Thiorhodovibrio winogradskyi: one gene and its partners. The protein of the gene in region 2 interacts with the protein of the main gene of each other region in a pairwise test. Links are inferred from orthologs where the notes say so. Each region holds a gene or a part of one and is shown on either strand. Other genes may lie near its edges. The genes, in order: ribD, accC and cysM.

Region 1 (7,957 bases), 630 kb from region 2 along the record:
AACCTCTGTTCTGGTTTCCAGAGCAAGAAGTCGATCCCATCCTCTACGAAGGCTTTCGTCCCCAGTGGTTGCCGGATTTTTTCGGGCGCAATGCCTTGCTGGCGCCAAGTCATGTCGCGCTGGTGGATACCCGCGGACAGTTACGGGAGATCTACCAGGCCGGCAGCGACCCTTTGCCGGCCGAGCTGCTGAAGGACACCCAGCAGTGGCTGGGGGATGACGAGGAGGTGCGCCCATTGCTGATTCGCCTGGATAACCAGCCCTATCTGCTGGTCAGCGACCGGGTGGAGGACAACGGGGGCTACAACATGGGACGGCTCATGGTGCTGGTGCCGATCAATGCCGATTTTCTCGCGGCATCCAATGGTGCCGTGCCTTCGGATCGCTCCGTGGTGGCGCTGATCGATCCCGATGCGCAACGCATCCTGGCCAGCGACGAGCCCTGGCAACTGGTGCCTGGAACCCTGGTGGAGGACTGGACCTCCAATTACCTGGTCACCCGCCAACCGCTGCCCGCTTATGCCGGTTCCAACTGGAACATGCTATTCGCCACCTTTGTGCCCCAGCGCAGCATTAAACGCATGTCACGCCATACCGTGTATTTTGAGCGGCGCCAGCGTTTGGTTGCTGCCCTGGTTTTTATTGGCGTTTTTACCCTGGTGATCTATCTGGTCTCTGCTCGGTTGAACAAAGTGCTGGTGCGCATGTCGTCTTTTTCCCAGCGGGCGTTGGGCATAGAGCATCCGGCATTCAGCCGTGGTGGCAATCAGTTGCTCTTGCTTGAGGAGTGGATTCAGCAGTTCACCCAACTGGTACTGCACGCGCGCGAGGAAATGCGCCGTAAGCATGAGAGCGAAATGCGCGCTACCGAGGCACTGAAGGCCGCCATCATGGAGGCCTCGCTCGATGCCATCGTGACCTTGAATCGTGACGGGCGCATGATTGATTACAACCCCACGGCGGAGCAGATGTTGGGGTTCGAGCCCGTTCAGGCCTTGGGTGAGCCCTTTGCCGAGCGCTTTATCGCCGCGGACGTTGTGGAGCGCTTTCAGGACATGCTCAGCGAGTCGGCCGGGCATCGGCTCGGTGAGCATCAGACCCATGTGCGCGGCGAGCTGCACGCCCAGCGCAGCGATGGGCTGATATTTCCCATTGAGTTATCCATCGTGCCCATTGATCTGGACGAGCAGCGCTTTTACACCCTCTATATCCATGACATCACCAAGCGCAAGCAGGCCGAACGCGAGATCAAAAGCCTGGCGCGTTTTGCCAGCGAGAGCCCCAACCCGATACTGCGCGTCAATGAACAAGGACTGATCGTCTATGCCAATGCGGCCAGCGAGCCCCTTTTGGCTTATTGGGAGACCACCCCCCAAGGCCAGTTGCCGCCGCTTTGGCGCGAGACCCTGGCCGAGGCGGTGCATGAGGGCCAGCCGCGGGAGCGCGAGGCCGACTTCGGCAGCCACATTTTTTCCCTGCTCTTTGTGCCTATTCAGGATCTCGGTTATGTGAATGTCTATGCGCGCGATATCACCGCCGTGCGCCGCGCCGAACAGGAGTCACGCCAGCACCAGGCCGAGTTGGTGCATGTGTGCCGCTTGAGCACCATGGGCGAGGTGGCCACTGGCATGGCGCATGAGCTCAACCAGCCCCTGGCGGCCATCGTGAATTACGCCAAGGGCGCCAGCCGGCGGCTGCAGGGTGGCATTGGCGAGACCGACGCCCTGGTGGCCGCCATGAGCCAGATCTCGAGCCAGGCCGAGCGCGCCGGCGAGATTATTCGCCGTCTGCGCGCCTTGGTGGGCAAACAGCCGCCGATTCGCTCGCGCGCGGATCTTAACCATCTGGTGCGTGAAGTCTGCGGTTTTGTTGAATTCGAGACCGAACGCCTGGCAGTGAGCATCGAGCTTGATCTGGCCGAGGGCGAGATTCCAGTCGATGTCGATCTGGTACAGATCGAGCAGGTCCTGCTGAACCTGGTGCGCAATGCGCTCGATGCACTGTCCGAGCAACCATCGGAGACCCGTCGCTTGGCCATTGCCACCCGCGTCAGCGATAGCACAGCCTGGGTGAGTGTCGCGGATAACGGCCCTGGAATCCCTTCCTCACGCATGGCGCGCTTGTTTGACCCCTTCTTCACCACCAAGGAGACTGGCATGGGCATGGGGCTGCCGATCAGCCAGACCATTCTCGACAACCACGAGGGGCGCATCTGGGCTGAATCCAGCCCGGGGCAGGGTGCTTGCTTTTTCATCAGCTTGCCGGTGTGGGATGCGCGTGAGACCGGGACTGGCGAGGCGTTGTCTATCCCGGCTCCAGCAGATCAAGGACCAGCAGATCGGGGACCGATTCGGGAGCAGGCATCAGGGTGAAAAAAGTGTCCATCTGCCCCCCGGGGCTATCCTGTCCCGGGGGCGGCCATGACGGTCGCGGCCGAAATCGCTACACTGCCCGGGTGATTCCTTTGAGTAAAACAATCCATTTCGCCACTTAGGAGCCTGCATGTTTGACACTACCATGAAGATCCAGGGCTACGACGAGGAGCTTTTCCAGGCACTGCGCGACGAGGAGCGCCGCCAGGAGGAGCACGTCGAGCTGATCGCATCGGAAAACTACACCAGCCCCCGGGTGCTCGAGGCCCAGGGCTCGGTGCTGACCAACAAATACGCCGAGGGTTATCCGGGCAAGCGTTACTACGGCGGCTGCGAGCACGTTGATGTCGCCGAGCGGCTGGCGATTGAGCGTGCCAAGGCCTTGTTTGGCGCCGATTATGCCAATGTGCAACCGCATTCCGGTTCCCAGGCCAACGCCGCGGTCTACATGGCCCTGTGCCAGCCGGGCGATACCGTGCTGGGCATGAGCCTGGCCCACGGCGGCCACCTGACCCACGGTGCCAAGCCGAATTTTTCCGGCAAGCTCTACAACGCGGTGCAATATGGGCTGAACCCCGACACCGGCGAGATCGACTACGACCAGGTCGCCGCCCTGGCGCGCGACCATCGCCCCAAGATGATGGTTGCCGGCTTCTCGGCCTACTCCCGGGTGGTCGACTGGCAGCGCTTTCGCGACATCGCCGATGAGGTCGGCGCTTATCTGCTGGTGGACATGGCCCATGTCGCCGGTCTGGTCGCCGCCGGGGTCTATCCCAGTCCCGTTGGCATCGCCGATGTCACCACCACCACCACGCACAAGACGCTGCGCGGCCCGCGCGGCGGCCTGATCCTGGCCAAGTCCAACCCCGAGATCGAGAAAAAGCTCAACTCCCTGGTCTTTCCTGGTACCCAGGGCGGGCCGCTGATGCATGTGATCGCGGCCAAGGCCGTGGCCTTCAAGGAGGCCATGGAGCCCGACTTCAAAAGCTATCAGCAGCAGGTGGTGACCAATGCCCGTGCCATGGCCGGGGTTTTTATCGAGCGCGGGTTCGAGGTGGTCTCGGGTGGCACCGACGATCATCTGTTCCTGGTTAGCTTTATCGCCCAAGGCCTGACCGGCAAGGATGTCGATGCCTGGCTGGGCGCGGCCAATATCACGGTGAACAAAAACGCCGTGCCCAATGATCCGCAGTCGCCCTTTGTCACCAGCGGCATTCGCGTCGGCACCCCAGCCATCACCACCCGCGGCTTTGGCGAGGCCGAGGCGCGCGAACTGGCCGGCTGGATGTGCGATCTCATCGACAGTCGCGGTGGTGCTGGCGCCATCGAGAAGGTCAAGTCACAGGTGCTCGCGCTGTGCCAGCGTTTCCCGGTTTACGCCCGTTGAGCGCGAGCCTGGGGTTTCAAACTCCTTCGGCCCGGCGCGGCGCCGGTCGCTGAGATCGGCCCGTGCGCTGCCCCTTCTGTGGTGCCGAGGACACCAAGGTAGTGGACTCGCGCCTCTATGGCGACGGCGATCAGGTGCGCCGGCGCCGGCGTTGCATTGTCTGCGCCGAGCGCTTCACCACCTATGAAAAACCCGAGTTGGAACTGCCGCGGGTGATCAAACGCGATGGCTCGCGGGTGCCCTTTGACGGTCGCAAGCTGCGTTCCGGGCTCATGCGCGCGGTCGAGAAGCGCCCGGTCAGCGCCGATCAGATCGAGGCCGTGATCGCGCGCATCGGTCGGCGGTTGCAGGCCACGGGTGCCAGCGAGGTGCATTCACGCGAGATCGGGGAATTCCTGATGGACGAACTGCGCGGACTCGATCAGGTCGCCTATGTGCGCTTTGCCTCGGTGTATCGCAAGTTCGAGGATGTCGAGGCCTTTCGCGAGGAGATAGAGCGCCTGGAGCGCCAACCCTCGCCCGAGGTGAAACGTGCTCAGCTTGACCTGCTCAGCGTGCTGGAGTCGAAATGAGCCAGGTCGATGCCGCCGAGGACGCGCGCTTCATGGCCCGGGCGCTGCGCCTGGCCGAACGCGGACTCTACAGCACGGACCCCAACCCACGGGTCGGCTGCCTGCTGGTGCGCGCGGGCGAGATCATCGCCGAGGCCTGGCATGAGCGCGCCGGCGAGCCTCATGCCGAGGCGCTTGCACTGCGTCAGGCCGGCGAGCGGGCCCAGGGTGCCACGGCCTATGTCACCCTCGAGCCCTGTTGTCATCAAGGGCGCACGCCGCCCTGTACAGAGGCGCTGATCAAGGCCGGGGTGGCACGGGTGGTCGCGGCCATGCAAGATCCCAATCCGCGCGTGGCCGGGCAGGGCTTCGCGCGGCTGCGCGCGGCCGGCGTGCTGGTCGAGGCAGGGCTGATGCAAGCCGAGGCCGAGGCTTTGAACCCGGGATTTATCCGCCGCATGCGCGACGGCCTGCCCTGGGTGCGCTGCAAGCTGGCCATGAGCCTGGACGGGCGCACAGCCATGGCCAGTGGCGAGAGCCGCTGGATTACCTCGGACGCCGCGCGCGCCGATGTGCAGCGACTGCGCGCCCGCTCATCGGCCATTGTGACTGGAATTGGCACTGTGTTGGCCGATAATCCAGCGCTCAATGTGCGTATCGACCCCGTGACGGGCCGGCCTCCAGCGACCGGATCGGCGCCGCGCCAGCCGCCGCGGGTGGTACTCGACAGCCAGTTGCGCCTGCCCTCTGACGCGCGTCTGTTGGCATTGCCCGGGCAGACCTTGGTCATGACCGCGGTCACTGCCGAGCACCCGCGCTGGAGTTCGCTCGAAGCCGCCGGCGCCGAGGTGCTGGCGTGCATTCCATCGCGCACTGGGCAGATCGACCTTGGTCGCGCGCTGCGGGAACTCGCCCACCGCGAATGCAACGAGGTGCTGATCGAAGCCGGCCCGCGTCTGGCGGGCGCGGCCCTGCGCTGCGGCTGGATCGATGAACTTTGGCTTTATTTGGCCCCGCACCTGATGGGCGACGCGGCACGCGGGCTTTTTCATCTGCCGGGGCTTGAGCGCATGGATGAGCGCATCGGGCTGGAACTGCTGGATGCGCGCCAGATTGGCGGCGATCTACGCCTGCGCCTGCGTCCGCGAGAGGGCGTTGAAACAATGGCGACAGGGTTGGCGGCAACCGCTGGCCAGGAAGCAGGGCAGGGCGTCCATGTGTGAACTTTTTGCCATGTCCAGCCGGGTGCCGGCGACCCTTGGTTTGTCGCTCGGGCGCCTGGCGCGCCACGGCGGCGTCGAGGGACCGCACAAGGACGGCTGGGGGCTGGCGTGTTACGAGCAACGCGACTGCCTGCTGCTACGCGAACCGCGCCCGGCGTGCGAAAGTCTGCTGCTGCGATTTGTGGATGTTCAGGGGGTTCGCACCTGCATGGCGGTGTCGCACTTGCGCCTGGCCACCTTCGGCGCGCGCTCGTTGCAAAATACCCAGCCCTTTGTGCGCGAACTAGGCGGTCGCAGCCATGTGTTTGCGCACAATGGCGATTTCCCGCAACTGCTGGAGCAGCCCGCGCCGAGCAACACACGCTTCCGCCCCATCGGCGATTCAGACTCAGAGCGCGCCTTCTGTATCCTGATAGAGGGCCTGGCCCCACTGTGGGAAGACCGCGATGAGCCGCCACCGCTGGAGCAAAGGCTGGCCGTAATAGCCGACTTTAGCCGCGAAATGCGCAAGCTCGGTCCCGCCAACTTCATCTACGCCGATGCCGACGCGCTCTTCATCCACGCCCACCGTCGCACCCAGCCCGACGGCGTCATGCGCCCGCCTGGGCTCTACCTACTGCAACGCTCGTGCTGGGAATCAGCGCCCGAACTCAAGGATGCCGGCGTGCGCCTGCAGACCGTGCGCCAGGACGTGGCGCTGATCGCCAGCCTGCCGCTAACCGATGAGCTATGGGAACCGCTCGGCGAGGGCGACCTGATCGCCCTGCGCAACGGGCGTTGCCACGACATCGAAGGCCGCTGGCGCACGCCCGAGGACGTCAGCGGTCGCGCGCCCTCGCAGCCGAGAGTCGCGGCAACAGGGTAGGGCGTCAAACACAGCCAGTCGGCTTCGGCAGGCCACCCCACTTGCAGATCAGCTTCATCGGGCCCTTCTTAAAAATGTTGTACAACTCTTTGGTCGAAACGCCCTGTTTTTTGGCGAAAATTCTGATCGGCGGCACCACGCCGTCATTGTCGTACATGGCCCGCGCCTCACGGATGAAGCCCATGACCTGATCGTTCATCTCAAAATCATCCGAGGTGGCTAGCTCTTGCGCCACTGCCTCGCTCCAATCGTCACGATTGATCAAAAATCCCTCATTATCAAGGGCAACGCTGATAGTCATGAGAAAACTCCTGAATATTTTTTCACTGAGAAACCCGAGCCTCGCGCGAATCTAGCCGCGCGTTTTTTCGATCAACGCGCGAAGCCGAACCGGCCGCACCAAAAGACAATGGAGTCAGAACCGGCGCATATCCAGCCTGCAGGGCGCGACCCGGCGGATGACCATCAGTATCATGAATGACTACAGCAAGATGCGCTGGAGACCGCGGGAACTGGCCACGGCAAATCTTAAAGCTGGCCCCGCGCCGGTGTCGCCAAGCGCGACGGCGCACTTATCGGTGATCTTGCTTGCCTGCCGGGGGGCTTCCCGTGTCCGCCAGTGGGTGTTAATGTCCTGCCAAACCCTTGGTCAGCCACGATGATTTTTCCGGGATAGCGCGGACAAGGCGTCGCTCAAAACCGAATTTGACTCTTATGAATATAACCTGGCGTGCCACAAACATCCGTGCGATACCATCCGTTTTCCGAGCCATGAATATTGATCGTTGATTGATTGCGCACCGAACAGAGAATTTCTCCATTTGGACGATTCCTGACGTTTGATGGCGGATCGTAAACAATGGCGACGCCAGCGGAGGATACGACAGGTTTTGATTGAGGAACTTGTCCAGTGTTGACCTTGCAGCCACGACGCTTTTCTTCCGCTTTTAATGCCGCCACGCGCCGTTGTTCATCTGTTGACAATGACGGGCTTTTGGTCCAGCAAGAGTATTCCGAGAAGGTACTTTGCCCCAGATTTGTTGAAAAACAATAACCGTTTTCGGCGTAGATCAAATTTCGCTCGTACCACAGATCATAGCAACTCTCGGCTTGTACCTGGGCCGAGCCCATGACAGCAAAAACAATGCAAATCAGCTTTTTCATGTCTTTTTCCTCACCAATACCCAGACGAAGTCCGAAGGCAGCGCACCCGCTTTACTGCCCGGTAAAGGGCAGCCGATCAATCCGATCAGCATACCACATAAATCGCAGCGTATTGGAGACGACCGGGCCAAACGAGCCAACCGGGCCGCCATCGATTCAAGAGTTGGTTCCAACCCGTTGTTAACTGAGTTTTTAGGTTTAAGAACGATCCAACCTTATTCGTTAGAAGTGTAAGTGATTCGAACTCGCCTTCTAATCACTCGTCAATAGATCCAGTTGACAATACTTCCTTTAACTTTTTCATTGTGAAATTGGTCCGTGATTCTGGGTCTATACGGAGCTTCCGTGTCCTTGTCCATTCGATTAACTCCACTAAATCGATATCGATCTTTATG
Region 2 (7,874 bases):
TGGCACAATGGTTTCACCATCGACCAGTGCAATAAAGCTCGCTTCCTCGCCGGTGAGAAAGTCTTCGATCACTACCCGTTGACCGGCCGCGCCGAACTGACCACCGCTGAGCATGGCCTGCACGGCCGCGCGCGCACTGTCCAGACTCTCGGCAATCACCACCCCTTTGCCGGCGGCGAGACCATCAGCCTTGATCACCACGGGCTTGGCGAAAGGGGCGCGCGTATCCAGGTAAGCCAGCGCCTCGGCCTGATCGCTAAAGCTCAGGTAGTCCGCTGTCGGGATACCATGGCTAGCAAGAAAGTCCTTGGCGAACTGCTTTGACCCTTCCAGTCGCGCAGCCGCTGCCGAGGGGCCGAAACATCGCAGTCCCGCCGCCGTGAAGGCATCGACCAGGCCGGCGACCAGGGGTGCTTCTGGGCCGACGATGGTGAGTTCAACCGCGTTGTCGCGCGCGAATGCAACCAGGCGTTCGATGTTGTTGGCGTCGATGTCGACATTCTCGATACCGGGCTCGCATGCCGTGCCGCCATTGCCGGGCGCGACCCAGACCTGATCGGCTAGGGGCGATTGCCGGACTTTCCAGGCGAGGGCATGTTCGCGCCCGCCGCCGCCGATGATGAGCAGATTCATGGTTTGGTGGAAATTGGCCAAAGGTGAGTTTACAACTGAGCCGATCAGTCCGTGAAGTCCCGAGAGTCTCTGGTGTTCTTAAGTCTGTTGTTTAGCAGCGATGGACCTTCTTGGGTCATCATCCCAGCTTGCCGTGCTCGCGGCCGAAGGCGGCGATGCCGCGCCCTGAGTCGCCAGCGCGAATAAAAACCAGGATACGCTCGGTTTCCGGGCCTGGAAAGTCGGCCGCGGCCTGTTCCATGGCGGCACTCAAGCGCAGTCCGGAGCGGAACAGCAGCCGATAGACCGCCTTGATACGACTGCGCGCCCCAGGGTCGAAACCGGCGCGGCGCAGGCCGACGGTATTCAGCCCAAGAATGCGCGCGCGCTGCCCATTGGCCAGCGCGAAGGGTGGAATGTCTTGGGCCACGCCGGTCACGCCGCCAATCATGCACAGATCGCCAATGCGACAGAACTGATGCACCGCCACGTGCCCGGCGAGAAAAATATGATTGCCTAGGGTGACATGGCCGCCCAGGGTCGCGGTATTGGCAAAAATGTTATGGCTGCCCACCTGGCAGTCATGCCCGATGTGCGAGAAGGCCATCAGGTAATTGTGGTCGCCAATACGGGTACCAGCGTCGGTTTTGACACCGCGGCTAATATTGACGCCTTCCTTGAAGTGATTATTCGCGCCTATGACCAGCGGTTTTGAATGCTCCGGGCGGAAGCCGAGATCCTGCGGCTCCGTGCCTAGGGTGGCGCCATGACAGATGCGATTACCGGGGCCGATTTGGGTACCGCCCTCGATGCGGACATGGCTGTCGAGCACGCACCCCTCGCCGAGCCTGACGCCTGCTTCAATGATGCAGAAAGGGCCAATGGTGACGCTGGGATGCAGGTCCGCGTCGGGCGCGACAATGGCGGTGGGGTGAATGCGCATGGCGGACGAAGGCTTTGAGGCAAGCTGGAGATAGGCAGGGAAAGATGGAACCTCAGTCGCGACTGGGGTGGTTTAGCGGCCGGCGCGCCATCAATGGCGAAAATGCCGGGTGCCGGTAAAAATCATTGCGATGCCATGCTCGTCGGCGGCGGCGATGACCTCCTGATCACGCACCGAGCCGCCCGGTTGGATCACCGCCGTGATGCCAACCTCCGCCGCCTGATCGAGCCCGTCGCGGAAGGGAAAGAAGGCGTCCGATGCCATGACGGCACCCTTGACGGCAAGCCCCGCTTGATCCGCCTTGATGGCCGCGATGCGCGCTGAATTGACCCGACTCATTTGGCCGGCACCGACGCCGATGGTCATGCGTTCGCGCGCGTAAACGATGGCGTTGGATTTGACAAACTTCGCCACTCGCCAAGAGAACAGCAAATCCGCCATTTCCGCCTGACTCGGGGAGCGGGCGCTGACCTGGCGCAGTTCGGCCGCGATGAGTCGATCAGCGCTTTGAATCAGTAGTCCGCCGGTCACGCGTTTGAAGTCGAGCGTGTTGACACCGCCGGCGACTGACCAGTCGCCGCAGCTGAGCAGACGCAGGTTCTTTTTGGCCTTGGCGGCTTCCAGTGCCTCATGGCTGATCCTGGGAGCGATCATCACCTCGACGAACTGACGCTCGACCACGGCGCTGACTGTGGTCGCGTCCAATTCCCGGTTAAAGGCGATGATGCCGCCAAAGGCGGATTCCGGATCGGTGCTAAAGGCGCGCTCATAGGCTTCGAGCAGGCTGCGTCCTTCGGCCACGCCGCAAGGATTGGCGTGCTTGACAATCACGCAGGTGGGCGCATCGGTAAATTGCTTGACGCATTCGAGCGCGGCGTCGGTATCAGCGATGTTGTTATACGACAGCTCCTTGCCTTGGTGCTGACTGGCGCTGGCTATGCTGCCATCCGGCGTATTGGGCTCGACATAGAAAGCCCCCTGTTGGTGGGGGTTCTCGCCATAGCGCAAGCTCTGCTGGCGACGAAGCTGCCAGGTCAGGGTGCGCGGAAAGCTGGCGTCAGCGGGGTTTGGTTTGGTTGGCGTGCTCTCATTCGAGGTGGCGTCCGCGGTGACTTCTGGGTCTGATACCGTGCCACGCTCAAGGCGACGCCCAAGCTCATTGGCGATGGCCGCATCATAGCGGGCGGTGTGCTCGAAGGCGCGCACCGCGAGGTCGAATCGCAGCTGTTCGCCGATGCAGCCCTGATGCGCGTCAAGCTCGGCAATCAAAGGCGCGTAGTCCTTGGGCTCGACCAGCACCGCGACCGCGGCATGATTTTTGGCCGCGGCGCGCACCAGTGTGGGACCGCCGATGTCGATCTGCTCGATGGCATCGGCTAACGAGCACTTGGGATCGGCGGTTTGTTGATCGAACGGGTAGAGGTTGACCACCACCAGGTCGATCGGCGCGATGCCATGCTGCTTCATTACAGCCTCATCCTGGCCACGGCGTCCAAGAATGCCGCCATGGATTATAGGATGGAGCGTTTTGACCCTGCCATTCATCATCTCCGGAAACCCGGTGTGGTCGGCTACCTCGGTGACACTGAGACCCTGTTCGCGCAGCAGTGCGGCTGTGCCGCCAGTCGATAGGATCTCGACCTGATGGCGGGCCAGCGCGGAGGCCAGATCGGGGAGGCCGGTTTTGTCGGAGACACTGATGAGGGCACGTCGAACAGCTTGCATGGGTGGATTTCAATGGCAGTGGTTAAGTTGATGATAGATGGCTGCCAGAACACACTGGTGAGACGCTCTGGATTCTAGCGCTGCCGATCAGGTTTCCTTAGGTTCTTGTTCTATCTATGTGCCCTAGGGGTCAAATGCTAGGGGTTCCTCGGATCGTTGGCCGACAAAAGTCCAAACTGAGAGATTTTCTTACGCAGCGTCCCCCGGCTGACACCAAGCATTCGCGCGGCAAGCGTCTGATTGCCGCTGGCATGATGCAGGACTGTCTCGAGCAGCGGCCGTTCGACCTCGTCGAGAACGAACCGATACAGGTTATCGATTTGATGATCGCCCATGCGCGCGAGATAAAATTGCAAGGCTGTGCGCACGCAGTCGTGCAAGGGTGGGCCGTTGTCCGGCCCCGACGGGTTCATGGAACGACAGGGCTGATCCTGGCAGGCATCTGGCTCGGTCATCGATGCCGTGTTGATCCTCATGCGTCAATCTCCCCTGTCACCAGATTGGTCAAGTAGCTTTGGAGCAAGTGGCGCTGCCCCGCTGCCGATGTTGCTGTCAGGAGGGCCTTGCGGACCTCTGCAAAGCGGGGCAGGTTCTGGCAGTACCAGACGATGTGCTTGCGGGCGACGCGAGGACCGCGTCCCATGCCATAAAACGCATGCAGTGCCTCAAGGTGGGAAAGCAGAACATCCCGAATCTGGTCCAGGCCGGGAGGCTCGACCCGTTCGCCGGAGGTCAGAAACCGCCTGATGCGATCGAAAATCCATGGATTCCCCAGGGCAGCGCGGCCAATCATAACAGCATCTGCCCCCGTCTGTTCAAGCACGGCATGTGCGCTCTCTGGGGTATCAATATCGCCATTGGCGACGAGCACCATGCTTGTGTGTTCGCGTAGGCCCGCCAGGCTTGAATGTTCCGCCTGGCCACGAAAGTCACATTTCCGGGTGCGACCATGCACGCTTAACATGAGGATTCCCGAGTCTTCGGCGATGCGTGCAATCCTTGCAAGATTACGCTCTTGGGGTGACCAGCCGGTTCGCGTCTTGACACTGACCGGAACCCTGACCGCGCGGACAACCTGGGTGAGAATGCGCGCGACCAGTGGCTCGTCGCGCAACAGTGCCGAGCCGGCCGCCTGACGACAGACAGTTTTTGCAGGGCAGCCCAGGTTGATGTCGATCAGGTCCGCGCCCTGATCGACGGCATAGCGCGCGAAATCCGCCATGGCCGCGGGATCGGCGCCGGCAATCTGCACCGCGAATGGGCGTGGTTCTCCCCGATGATCCAGTCGCTCCGCGCTGGTGCGGGTGTGGCGCAGTTCGGGGTTGGCACTGAGCATTTCCGAGAATGCAAGCCCGGCACCGAAGTCCCGACACAGACGGCGGAAGGGTCGGTCGGTGATGCCCGCCATGGGGGCAAGCAGCACGCGCGAGGGGAGTTCCAGAGAGCCAATCCGTAATGGCGATGCTGCTCGGTTGCCGGTGTTTGCCGATACGGTGGATTCCAGCATACTGTCCCTTGGAGATGATGATCTCTTGGCGTGCTTTTCTGAGCTAGCGTATCTGGATGCAATCACCGCTGATCAGCGCCCATTGGTCACGAATGGCCGGCGCATGCAAGGCGACGCGCCCACCATAGGCGGCGGCGACGCTCGGAACTTGGGGCTCGAGGATACCCGAAAGCGCGATCTGTGCATTGGTGGCGCAAAGGCGGGTCAGTATGGGAGCGAGTTCGACCAGAACGCCGGCGAGAATGTTGGCGATCAGCACATCCGCGCTGAAAAGCGGGAGCGCATCAGGTGCTAGGCAGCTGAGTCGCGCGGCGACGCCGTTTGCCGCGGCATTGGCGGTGGTCGCAGTCAGTGCCTGCGGGTCATGGTCGATGGCGATGGCGCGTGCGGCACCGAGCTTGAGCGCGGCAATGGCTAGGATACCGGAGCCGCAGCCGTAGTCGAGCAACGTCTTGCCAACAAGGTCGATGCTGTCAAGCCATTCGAGGCAGAGTGCGGTGGTGGGATGCGAGCCGGTGCCGAAGGCGAGACCCGGATCCAGCGCCACGATCACCTGCTCAAGAGCGTGATCGGAAGGGCATTCGGGTTCGCTCGGGGCTTGGCCATGGGGACAAACCCAAAGTCGCCGGCCAAAGCGTCGTGGCTGCCAATGGGCGAGCCAGGCGCGTTCCCAGACCTGATCGGCGAGCGGCTCGAGTCTGGGAGGCGCAGCCAGGGCGGCGTGCAGTTGGTCGGCGGTTTGCTCGGCTCGCAGACGCGCGGCTGGCGCATCCTCGAACAGCGCGGTGATCCGCACCAGCGCCCACAGCGGGGTGGCGCCAGGCGCGGGCTCGAGCAACTCCAGATTGGTCGATGGTGTTGTTTGCCCCGGGTCTTCCGGGTCATCCAGGGTGATGGCCAGGGCGCCGGCGCTCTCTAGTGCGGCTTCAATCAGCGGCACCTGTTCGCGCGCGCCGATCAATGCCAGTTGCAGCCAGGCCATGACGAGTCGTGATGGCGATTAGCGTTACAGCCCGAGCTTTTTCTCCAGATAATGAATATTGGCGCCGCCTGCCTGGAAGGCGGCGTCTTTCATGATCTGGCGATGCAGCGGGATGTTGGTCTGTATACCTTCGATGACTGTCTCGCGCAGGGCGTTGTTCATGCGCGCGATGGCACAGTCGCGATTCTCGCCATGGGCGACCAGTTTGCCGATCATGGAATCATAGTAGGGTGGCACCACGTAGCCCGAGTAGATGTGGGTATCCATGCGAATGCCTGGCCCACCGGGGGCGTGAAAGTCCTCGATGCGCCCGGGGCTTGGCATGAAGGTCTCCGGGTGCTCGGCATTGATGCGGCACTCAATGGCATGGCCGCGCATTTCGATATCGCTTTGTTGAAATTGCAAAGGCTCGCCGGAGGCGACCAGAATTTGCGCTTTCACAATATCGATGCCGGTGACCATCTCGGTGACCGGGTGTTCGACCTGCACCCGGGTGTTCATCTCGATGAAATAGAACTCGCCGTCTTGGTACAAGAACTCGAAGGTGCCTAGACCGCGATAGCCAATGCGAACACATGCCTCGGCGCAACGTTCGCCAATGCGCTGGCGCTGCTCGGCGGTGATGCCCGGTGCCGGGGCTTCTTCGACCACCTTCTGGTGGCGGCGCTGCATTGAGCAGTCGCGTTCGCCCAAATGGATGGCATGGCCGTGGTTGTCGGCCAGCACCTGGAACTCGACGTGGCGCGGATTTTCCAGGTACTTCTCCATATAAACCACGTCGTTGCCAAAAGCCGCGCCGGCCTCGGCCTTGGTCAGGGAGACGGCATTGAGCAGGGCGGCATCCGAATGCACCACGCGCATGCCGCGTCCACCGCCGCCGCCGGCGGCCTTGATGATAACCGGGTAGCCGATGTCGCGCGCCAGTTCCAGCAGTCGGTTGGGATCCTCGCTCAGCGGGCCGTCGGACCCGGGTACGCAGGGAACCCCGGCTGCTTGCATCGCACGAATCGCCGAGACCTTATCGCCCATCAAACGAATGGTGTCGGGTTTGGGGCCAATAAAGACAAAACCGCTGCGCTCGACGCGTTCGGCAAAGTCAGCGTTCTCGGATAGAAAGCCATAGCCGGGATGAATGGCGACTGTATCGGTCACCTCGGCGGCGCTGATAATCGACGGAATGTGGAGGTAGCTGTCGCGCGAGGGCGCCGGGCCGATGCAGACCGATTCATCGGCGAGCAGGACGTGTTTGAGATCGCGGTCGGCATCGGAATGCACCGCCACGGTTTTAATGCCAAGCTCGCGGCAGGCGCGCTGAATACGCAGCGCGATTTCACCGCGGTTGGCGATAAGGACCTTCTCGATCATGCGATGACAAAAAGCGGCTGGTTGTATTCCACGGGCTGGCCGTTTTCGACCAGGATGCGCTTGACGCGACCGGCGACGTCCGCCTCGATCTGGTTGAGGATCTTCATCGCCTCGATGATACACAGAGTATCGCCAAGCTTAACCTCGGAGCCGTCCTCGACAAAGGGCTTGGTGCCTGGTGAGGGTGAGCGGTAGAAGGTGCCAACCATGGGCGAACGCACCAGGGTGCCATCCTCGGGTTCACTGACGGCGGGTGACTCCAGGGTGGCGCCCCCCCCCAGACCAGGTGCTGCTGGAGCGGACGGCATGCTGGCCGGCATGAGTACGTTCGGCGGAGCGCTGCCATAACGGTTGATGCGAACCGATTCCTCGCCCTCGTGAATCTCGATCTCGGCGACGTTCGACTCTTCGAGTAACTCGATTAGTTTTTTGACCTTACGGATGTCCATGCGGCTTGGATCTCTCGATGGGGCTAATTCAGAAGGGCTGGCCGGGCTGGCGATTTGGTGCCAATCGCATCCGCTGCCCGAGCTTGTTGTGATTATCCATGATGACCGGCTTGACTGGGTAGGCAACCGCTAGACGCCGCCGGAATTCATAGTGTTGGTGGATCTCAGGTAGTTTTGAGCGGCGATGAACGCCAGTTCATAGCCGTCGGCGCCCAGCCCGCTGATCACGCCCATGGCAATGTCAGAAAAATAAGACTGTGCCCGGAACGGCTCACGTGCGTGAACGTTTGA
Region 3 (7,716 bases), 1.3 Mb from region 2 along the record:
CCACGACCAAACGCGACATTGCCAAACATGGCACTGCCGCTCATCCTTGGCCTGCTCGGTTTTGCATCCATCTCGGATGCCGAGAAGCCACCCGCGCCAACGCGCCTGACACTTGTGTGCGTCGAGCAACCCGCGCGACAGGTCACCTTCGACGGGGAAGGTCAGGTCAAGTACACAGAAATCGCGCCTGAGCACCAAGATCCCGTCACCCTGACCCTGATCAAGATTGCCCCCGGCGAGGATTACGAGATCGAGCCCGCGCGCATTGAAAGCAGCGCGGACTGGCTCAATCGCACCCGGGCTCTGTGGTCACGCGGAAACCAGGTTGCTGCCGACAACGGTCGCCTGCGCATTGATCTGGTCAAGAACCGACTCTTTATCACCGAGGCCAAGACCGACGGCAACGCGGATTTTCGCCGTTTTGATTGCGAAGATGTCGCCACCGATTCGCCAGATAGCCACGGGAGTGAGTAGCGCCAGTCGCGGCCCGCACCCATGGACTCCGAACACCAGGATCAAAGCCCAATCGCCCACCGCTTTCGCGGTTTTTTACCCGTGGTGGTCGATGTGGAAACCGCCGGCTTCGACCACCAACGCCATGCCCTGCTTGAGATCGCGGCCATCATCATCCAGATGAATGACCAAGGTTGGCTTGAGCCCGGGCCAACCATCGCCTGCCATGTGCTGCCCTTTCACAATGCCGAACTCGATCCGCGGGCACTTGCCTTTAATAAGATCGATCCCTATCACCCCTTTCGCGACGCTGTCGCCGAGAGCGACGCACTGAAGCAGATCTTGAATCCGGTGCGCAAGGCCGTCAGGACCAATGCCTGCAACCGCGCCATTTTAGTCGGCCACAACGCACATTTCGACCTTGGCTTCCTGAAAGCCGCCGTCGAGCGCACCGGATTCAAGCGCAATCCGTTTCATGCCTTCAGCGTTTTCGACACTGTTTCCTTGGCGGGGCTTGCCTACGGCCAGACGGTTCTCGCCAAGGCGGCCCGCGCCGCCGGACTTGACTGGGACGACAGCGAGGCCCACTCGGCCATCTACGACGCCGAGCAAACTGCCCGATTATTTTGCCGCATTCTCAACCAATGCCACGAACGTGGCTTGCCCCTATAAACACAGGCGAGCAAGCCAAGCCCCCTTCGCGGCCGCTTCCGGCGCCTGCTTGAAGACAGCGCGTTGATCAGCCGGCCTCGGGCTGTTTGGCCGCCGCTGCTTCCATCATCGACTTGAGCTCGCCGGACTGATGCAGCTCGAGGGTGATATCACAACCGCCGATGAGTTCACCATCGACGTATATCTGCGGGAAGGTCGGCCAATCCGCGTAGCGCGGCAGATGTTCGAAAATATCCGGGTCCTGCAGCACGTTGACGAAAGCAAAAGGCACACCGCAATCAGAGAGCGCCTGAGCCGCGCGCATGGAAAAGCCACATTGTGGAAATTGTGGCGTTCCCTTCATGTAGATCACCACCGGATTACCCTTCACCTGCTGATCGATTCGTTCTAGCACATCCATCCCGAGCACCTCGTTGCAATGAATAACGGGGTCAGAGGTCGGGCCAACTGTTCGATGAATCAAGCCACGTGATTTTGGTTGCGCAACATCATGACCGCCAAAGCGCGTCAAAAAGTCCCGTGGTCCGCTCGACTCGGCGCGCGCAGGCCGAGGCAATGTCGCTTGGCTCAGCCATGATAGCGACCTGCTGTTTGCCCCTGGTGATGCCGGTGTAGAGCAATTCACGGGTAAGCATTGGGCTGTCGTTTTCTGGCATGACGAGCAGGTCGCTATCGAATTCGCTACCCTGGCTTTTGTGAATGGTCATGGCGAAGACGGTCTCGTGTGCTGGAAGGCGGGCCGGCAGCAGGCGACGCACGCCCTCGGGGGTTCGCAGCCAGAAACCCAGCGCGCCCCACGCGCGACCGCGGCACGCAGAGGTTGCAGGCTCATGCGGCCTCCGTGTGGCCGGTTGCGAACAAGCCCGTTACGCACAGCCAGTTGCTGCGACAGCCTGCGCGCCATGCCTTGGTTGGGCACCACGATGAGGTCCGGCTCGAAAGGATCGCCGCGGGCCGCTCTGTCACCGGGAGTCAATTTCCCGGCCAGTTCCCCAGCAAGCGCATCGACAAGCGTCTCGACAAGCGTCTCGAGTCGATTGGAATGGATTACCTGAAGCATTGGCTCAGTCTGTGCCCGTGGCATGCATGACTCGATTGACAGGCAAGGACCTACCTGAGGCATTGTTCGCGCGACTGTCGTTGACACTGCGTCACTGAGGGTAAACCTCTTTGGGATCAAACACCTGCTCACCCAGGTCGATCAGGCGGTTCTGTTCGATCTTGCGGAAGAAACAACTGCGTTTTCCCGTGTGGCAAGCCGCCCCGCCAATCTGCTCGACCTTAAGCAGCAGGGCGTCGCCATCGCAGTCCAGATAGATGCCCCGGACCTTCTGCAGATGACCGCTTTCCTCGCCCTTGTGCCAGAGTTTCTGGCGCGAGCGGCTCCAGTAAACCGCCTCGCCCAACTCGAGTGTCTTGGCCAGCGACTCCTGGTTCATGTTGGCCACCATCAGAACCTCCCCGCTGTCGGCATCCTGGGCAATGGCGGTGATCAACCCCTTCCCTTTGGCAAAATCCAGGGCGTTTTCGAGTTCGCCGCTTAACAACTTGGCTTGACTCTCTGGTTCAGGCATTGCATGACACTCGCATTGTGATTGAGGAAGTCTCGCGCCCGGCATCCCGCGGCCGAGCACTCAGCGCTCGAACACGGCCATGGACTCAACATGGGCTGTATGCGGAAACATATCCATGACGCCGGCGGCCAGCGGACGGAAGCCGTGACGCTCGCTCAGATACCCGGCATCGCGCGCGAGCGTGCCGGGATAACAAGACACATAGACTAAACGGCGAATACCAGTCGCGACCAGTGCGTCAAGTACCTGCAAGGCGCCGCTGCGGGGTGGATCAATGAGCGCGAGATCAAACCTCTGCCGCATCCAGGCCCAGTGTCCAGTCAAATCCTGATCCGAAGAGTCACTGTAAAGATCGGCCTGCTCGAAGCGCACGCGGCTGTCATCGAGCCCATTGCGCCGGGCATTGGCCCGCGCCCGCCCGACCAGGCCTCCATCCCCTTCAACACCCAACACAAAGGCACAACGACGCGCGATGGGCAGGGTAAAATTGCCAAGCCCACAAAACAAGTCCAACACCCGATCATCCAGACCGGGATCGAGTTGTTCGAGCGCGCGCGCGACCATCAGGCGGTTGAGTTCCAGATTGACCTGGGTGAAATCATTGGGCTCGAAGGCCAGAGTGACATCCTCGGCGGGCAAGGCGTAGGTCAGTCCCACCTGCTGGCCTGGCAGGGGTTCCACGCTGTCAAGACCGCCGGGCTGGAGATAGACATGCAGGCCAGTACGGGCACCGAAGGCTTGCAGCAGGTCAATATCAGCCAGCGTCGGCGGCTCGAGCACACGAAAGACCAGCACAACAGGATCATCGCCTTGCGCCATCTCGACCTGGGCGACCTGCTCGCGAATGCTGAGCTGTCCAATGAGCTCGGCCAGCTCTGTCAGACGCCCGCCAACAGCCGGGTGCAGCACCTCGCAGCGACTCAGATCAGCAATGAAAGACGAGCCGCGCTCCCGAAAGCCGACCAGCACCCGCCCTTTTTTCGCCACATAGCGCACACCCAGTCGGGCCTTGCGCCTGTAGCCCCAATGCCCGGCCACCAGCGGCGGCAACCAGGTTTCGGGCCGCACCTTGCCGATGCGCTGCAAGACCTCGGCAAGGATGTCCTGCTTCATGCCAATCTGCGCCACCGGGGCCAGATGCTGCAGCGCGCAGCCGCCGCAGAGGCCAAAGTGAGGACAGCGCGGCGTGACGCGATCGGCGGCGGCGCTGAGCACCTCGACAACCTCGGCCTCATCGTAGCGGCGCTGACGGCGCGTCAGGCGCAGCCGCACCCGCTCACCAGCGAGAGCACCGGCGACGAACACGGCTTTTCCGTCGACATGAGTCACACCACGACCATCGTGACTCAAACCAGTGATTTCGGCTTCGAAGGGCTCTCGCGGTAGCGGTTTTTTCTTGCTCAAATCTCTGGCTTCGCTTGGATGTTTCGGTTGTTTGCCCGCCTCAGGGGCAGGGTCGCGCGGACTCCGACCGCCATCAGGCCGGAAAAACGCCGGTGGAGAGGTAGCGATCACCACGATCACAGATAATGACCACAATCACGGCATCCCGCTGCTCGCGCGCGAGCTTGAGCGCCGCGGCGACCGCGCCACCCGAGGAGATGCCGGCAAAGATGCCCTCCTCCGCCGCCAGCCGACGCGTGGTTTCCTCGGCCTCGGTCTGGGAGACATCAAGAATTCGGTCAACACCGGCGGGGTCGTAGATCTTGGGCAGGTAGTCCGCCGGCCAGCGCCGGATGCCGGGGATGCTGGAGCCATCTTCTGGCTGCACGCCAACAATGCACACCTTCGGGTTGCGCTGCTTGAGGTAACGGCTGACGCCCATGATGGTGCCCGTGGTCCCCATGGCGCTGACGAAGTGGGTCACCCTGCCCTGGGTGTCGCGCCAAATCTCGGGGCCCGTGGTCTCGTAATGCGCCTCGGGATTATCCGGATTGGAGAACTGATCCAGTCGCACGCCCTCCCCGCCCGCTTCCAGCGCGCGCGCCAGATCAATGGCTGCCTCCATGCTGCCTTCCCGGGGCGTGAGGCGAATCTCGGCGCCAAAGGCGGCCATGGACTGGCGCCGCTCGACGCTCATGTTCTCGGGCATGATCAGCAGCATGCGATAGCCTTTAATGGCAGCCGCCATGGCCAGTGCAATGCCGGTATTACCGCTGGTGGCCTCGATCAGGGTATCGCCAGGTTTGATGCGGCCGCGATGCTCGGCGCGCTGAATCATGTTCAGTGCGGCGCGGTCCTTCACCGAGCCGGCGGGATTTTGGCCCTCCAGCTTGGCGAGGATGCGATTGCTGGTCTCCCCCGGCAGCCGTTGCAGACGCACCAATGGGGTGTTGCCGATGAGGGATTCGATGCTTGGGTCGTTCATTGCCACTCCTACAACACCTTCGACACCTGCTTGACGCTGGGGTCGAGCCTGTCGCTTTCGATGCTAAACCCGAGCGATTTGACCAGCGCCAGCATGCGGGTGTTGGCCGAGAGCACCTCCCCGTCCATGATGCGCAGGCCCTTGGCGCGGGCGTTACTCATCAGCGAGCGCATTAGGCGCGCGCCGATGCCGCGATTGCGCCAAGCATCTGATACCACAATGGCGAACTCGCAGGTATCGCCACCCGGGCGGGACATATAGCGCGCCACCCCAACCTCGACCTCCTGGCCCTGATCCACCACCACACCGATCAGTGCCATCTCGCGGTCATAGTCGATTTGGGTAAAGCGCACCAGCATCTCGGGCGTCAGCTCCTTGATGGCCTGCATGAAGCGGAAATACTTGGTCTGCTCCGAGAGGCCGCGCACAAAGTCCTGCTCCATCTGCGCGTCCTCGGGGCGGATGGGGCGGATGGTGAGATCCGTGCCATCCGGCAGGGGCACGCGCTCGATCAAGTGCTGGGGATAGGGGTGAATGGCCATGTGCCCGTAGACTGGCATCTGCGGCGGACGGTAGGTGACCTGAATGCGCGCATCCACCGCGATGACGTCCAGATCATTGCCAATCAGTGGGTTGATTTCCAGCTCGATCACCTCGGCCAGCTCGCACACCATCTCGGAGACGCGCTGCAGGATGCGCGCCAACGCCTGGCGGTTCATCGGCGGCATGTTGCCGAAAGCCCCCATTAGGCGCGCCACCCGAGTGTGCTCGACCATGGTCTGGATGATGAAGGCATTGAGCGGCGGCAGGCCCAGCGCGCGATCAGCGAGCACGTCGGTGTCGGTGCCGCCAGCGCCGAAGCTGATCACAGGTCCAAAGATGGGATCGCGCGCCACCCGCACCATGAGTTCGCGCGCGGCGCGGGTGGGGATCATGTGCTCGACCGTCACCCCTTCGATCTTGGCCTCGGGGCGCAGGCTGCGCGCGCGCTCGGTCAGCTCGATGTAGGCACGGCGCACGCTCTGGGCGTCGGTGAGGTTCAGGCGCACGCCATCGACATCGGACTTGTAGCGAATGTCCGGCGAGTTAATTTTCATCACCACCGGGAAGGACAGCGCCTCGGCGGCAATCAGCGCTTCGTTTGGCGAGCGCGCCAGCACCGTCTGGGTGGTGGGGATGCGAAAGGCGGCCAGAATCGCCTTGGCCTCGATGGTACCGAGCGTCTTGCGCCCCTCGGCCATCACGCCTTCGATGATCAGACGCGCGCCCTCGACATCGGGCATGAGTTGCTGGGACAGCGGCCCGGGGGATTGCATTAGGAGCTTTTGGTTGCGCTGCTGGCGGCCGAGGAAAGACAGCGCCTCAGCGGCGGCCTCGGGCAGGTCATAGTGCGGCAGACCGTGTTCGGAGAAGAGCGCATGCGCCTCGGCCACCCGGGTCGCGCCCATCCAACAGGCCAGCACCGGCTTGCGCGTCTTGGCGGCAGCCTCAATCACCTCGCGCGCCACCGCGGTTGGGTCAACGCTGGCCACGGGCGCAAGAATCGCCAGCACACCATCGACATTGGCATCGGCCAAGCAGGCGCGCAAGGCCCCGCCATAGCGTGCTGCGGGGGCATCGCCAATGACATCAATAGGATTGCCATGCGACCAGTGCTCGGGCAGCAGTTTTTCCAGCTCGGCGCGGGTCTCATCGCTCAAGGTCGCCAGGCTCAGTCCCAACTCCACCGCGCGGTCCGCCGCCAGCACGCCCGGCCCGCCGCCATTGGTGACAATGGCGATGCGATGGCCGCTGATGCGCCGCCCGGCGCCGAACACCTGGGCGGCGGCGAAGAGTTGATCGAGCGTGTCGACCTGCACCGCCCCACCGCGCTCCATCACCGCGCGAAATACCTCGGTTGAGCCCACCCAGGCACCAGTATGCGACTTGGCCGCGCGCGAGCCTGCCGGATGGCGCCCGGTCTTGACCACCACCACGGGTTTGAGCCGCGCGGCCGCGCGCAGCCCGCTCATGAAGCGGCGCGCATCACGAATGCCCTCGACATAGAGCAAAATGCTGTGGGTTTGGGCATCGAGCGCCAGGTAATCGAGCACATCGCCAAAGTCCACATCCGCCGCCGCGCCCAGGGACACCACCGCCGAGTAGCCAATGCGCCGCGGTCCAGCCCAATCGAGCATGGCGGTGCAGACCGCACCTGACTGGGACACCAGGGCGACGTGGCCGGGCAGCGCCTGCTCATGGCCAAAGGTGGCGTTCAGCCCGTGCGATGGGCGCATCACCCCCAGGCAATTTGGCCCCAGCACCCGCACCCGATTGCGCCGCGCGGCTTCCACCAGCTTCTCCTGCAAGGCGGCGCCGCGCTCGCCGCGCTCGGCAAAACCAGCCGAATGCACCACGGCGGCACGCACCCCGGCCTCGCCGCATTGATCAAGAATCCCGGCCACCTTCTCCGCCGGGGTGGCGATCAGCGCCAACTCGACATGTTTATCGAGCGCCGCCAGATTGGGATAACAGCGTTCGCCCCCTACCTGTTCATATTTGGGATTAATCGGATAGCATCCGCTCTTGAAGCCGCCGGCAAGCAGATTGCGAAACACCATGCCAGCAACCGAGCCCTCGCGGTCGCTGGCGCCAAAGACGGCCACGGCA

The links.
Region 1: the proteins of accC (region 2) and ribD interact in binary tests that used the Escherichia coli proteins (3 or more experiments, as listed by UniProt). The link is inferred for Thiorhodovibrio winogradskyi from one-to-one orthologs.
Region 3: the proteins of accC (region 2) and cysM interact in binary tests that used the Escherichia coli proteins (3 or more experiments, as listed by UniProt). The link is inferred for Thiorhodovibrio winogradskyi from one-to-one orthologs.

The regions. Positions count from the first base shown.
Region 1 is NZ_CP121472.1:2,417,551-2,425,507, forward strand. Bases 3,438-6,430 are described here. They hold ribD (bifunctional diaminohydroxyphosphoribosylaminopyrimidine deaminase/5-amino-6-(5-phosphoribosylamino)uracil reductase RibD), read left to right. Parts: upstream 3,438-4,327; coding sequence 4,328-5,533; downstream 5,534-6,430. Other genes in these bases: glyA (serine hydroxymethyltransferase), read left to right, coding at 3,438-3,759; nrdR (transcriptional regulator NrdR), read left to right, coding at 3,822-4,331; Thiowin_RS10775 (class II glutamine amidotransferase), read left to right, coding at 5,526-6,398; Thiowin_RS10780 (TusE/DsrC/DsvC family sulfur relay protein), read right to left, coding at 6,403-6,430. Outside these bases: Thiowin_RS10755 (PAS domain-containing sensor histidine kinase), read left to right, coding at 1-2,372; more of glyA, read left to right, coding at 2,503-3,437; more of Thiowin_RS10780, read right to left, coding at 6,431-6,699; Thiowin_RS10785 (YARHG domain-containing protein), read right to left, coding at 7,092-7,562. UniProt on the Escherichia coli protein: Converts 2,5-diamino-6-(ribosylamino)-4(3h)-pyrimidinone 5'-phosphate into 5-amino-6-(ribosylamino)-2,4(1h,3h)-pyrimidinedione 5'-phosphate.
Region 2 is NZ_CP121472.1:1,784,389-1,792,262, forward strand. What follows is about bases 4,965-7,874. They hold accC (acetyl-CoA carboxylase biotin carboxylase subunit), read right to left. Parts: upstream 7,135-7,874; coding sequence 5,794-7,134; downstream 4,965-5,793. Other genes in these bases: prmA (50S ribosomal protein L11 methyltransferase), read right to left, coding at 4,965-5,769; accB (acetyl-CoA carboxylase biotin carboxyl carrier protein), read right to left, coding at 7,131-7,583; aroQ (type II 3-dehydroquinate dehydratase), read right to left, coding at 7,713-7,874. Also shown: purD (phosphoribosylamine--glycine ligase), read right to left, coding at 1-633; lpxA (acyl-ACP--UDP-N-acetylglucosamine O-acyltransferase), read right to left, coding at 752-1,555; purH (bifunctional phosphoribosylaminoimidazolecarboxamide formyltransferase/IMP cyclohydrolase), read right to left, coding at 1,646-3,280; Thiowin_RS07920 (helix-turn-helix domain-containing protein), read right to left, coding at 3,418-3,756; tRNA dihydrouridine synthase DusB, read right to left, coding at 3,753-4,787; more of prmA, read right to left, coding at 4,831-4,964. UniProt on the Escherichia coli protein: This protein is a component of the acetyl coenzyme A carboxylase complex; first, biotin carboxylase catalyzes the carboxylation of the carrier protein and then the transcarboxylase transfers the carboxyl group to form malonyl-CoA.
Region 3 is NZ_CP121472.1:3,081,288-3,089,003, forward strand. What follows is about bases 3,123-5,874. They hold cysM (cysteine synthase CysM), read right to left. Parts: upstream 5,068-5,874; coding sequence 4,177-5,067; downstream 3,123-4,176. Other genes in these bases: rlmD (23S rRNA (uracil(1939)-C(5))-methyltransferase RlmD), read right to left, coding at 3,123-4,103; Thiowin_RS13995 (bifunctional acetate--CoA ligase family protein/GNAT family N-acetyltransferase), read right to left, coding at 5,076-5,874. Also shown: Thiowin_RS13960 (hypothetical protein), read left to right, coding at 28-474; rnt (ribonuclease T), read left to right, coding at 496-1,125; grxD (Grx4 family monothiol glutaredoxin), read right to left, coding at 1,193-1,525; Thiowin_RS13975 (ATP-binding domain-containing protein), read right to left, coding at 1,614-1,832; Thiowin_RS25330 (exodeoxyribonuclease V subunit gamma), read right to left, coding at 1,829-2,248; hisI (phosphoribosyl-AMP cyclohydrolase), read right to left, coding at 2,277-2,699; more of rlmD, read right to left, coding at 2,760-3,122; more of Thiowin_RS13995, read right to left, coding at 5,875-7,716. UniProt on the Escherichia coli protein: Two cysteine synthase enzymes are found. Both catalyze the same reaction. Cysteine synthase B can also use thiosulfate in place of sulfide to give cysteine thiosulfonate as a product.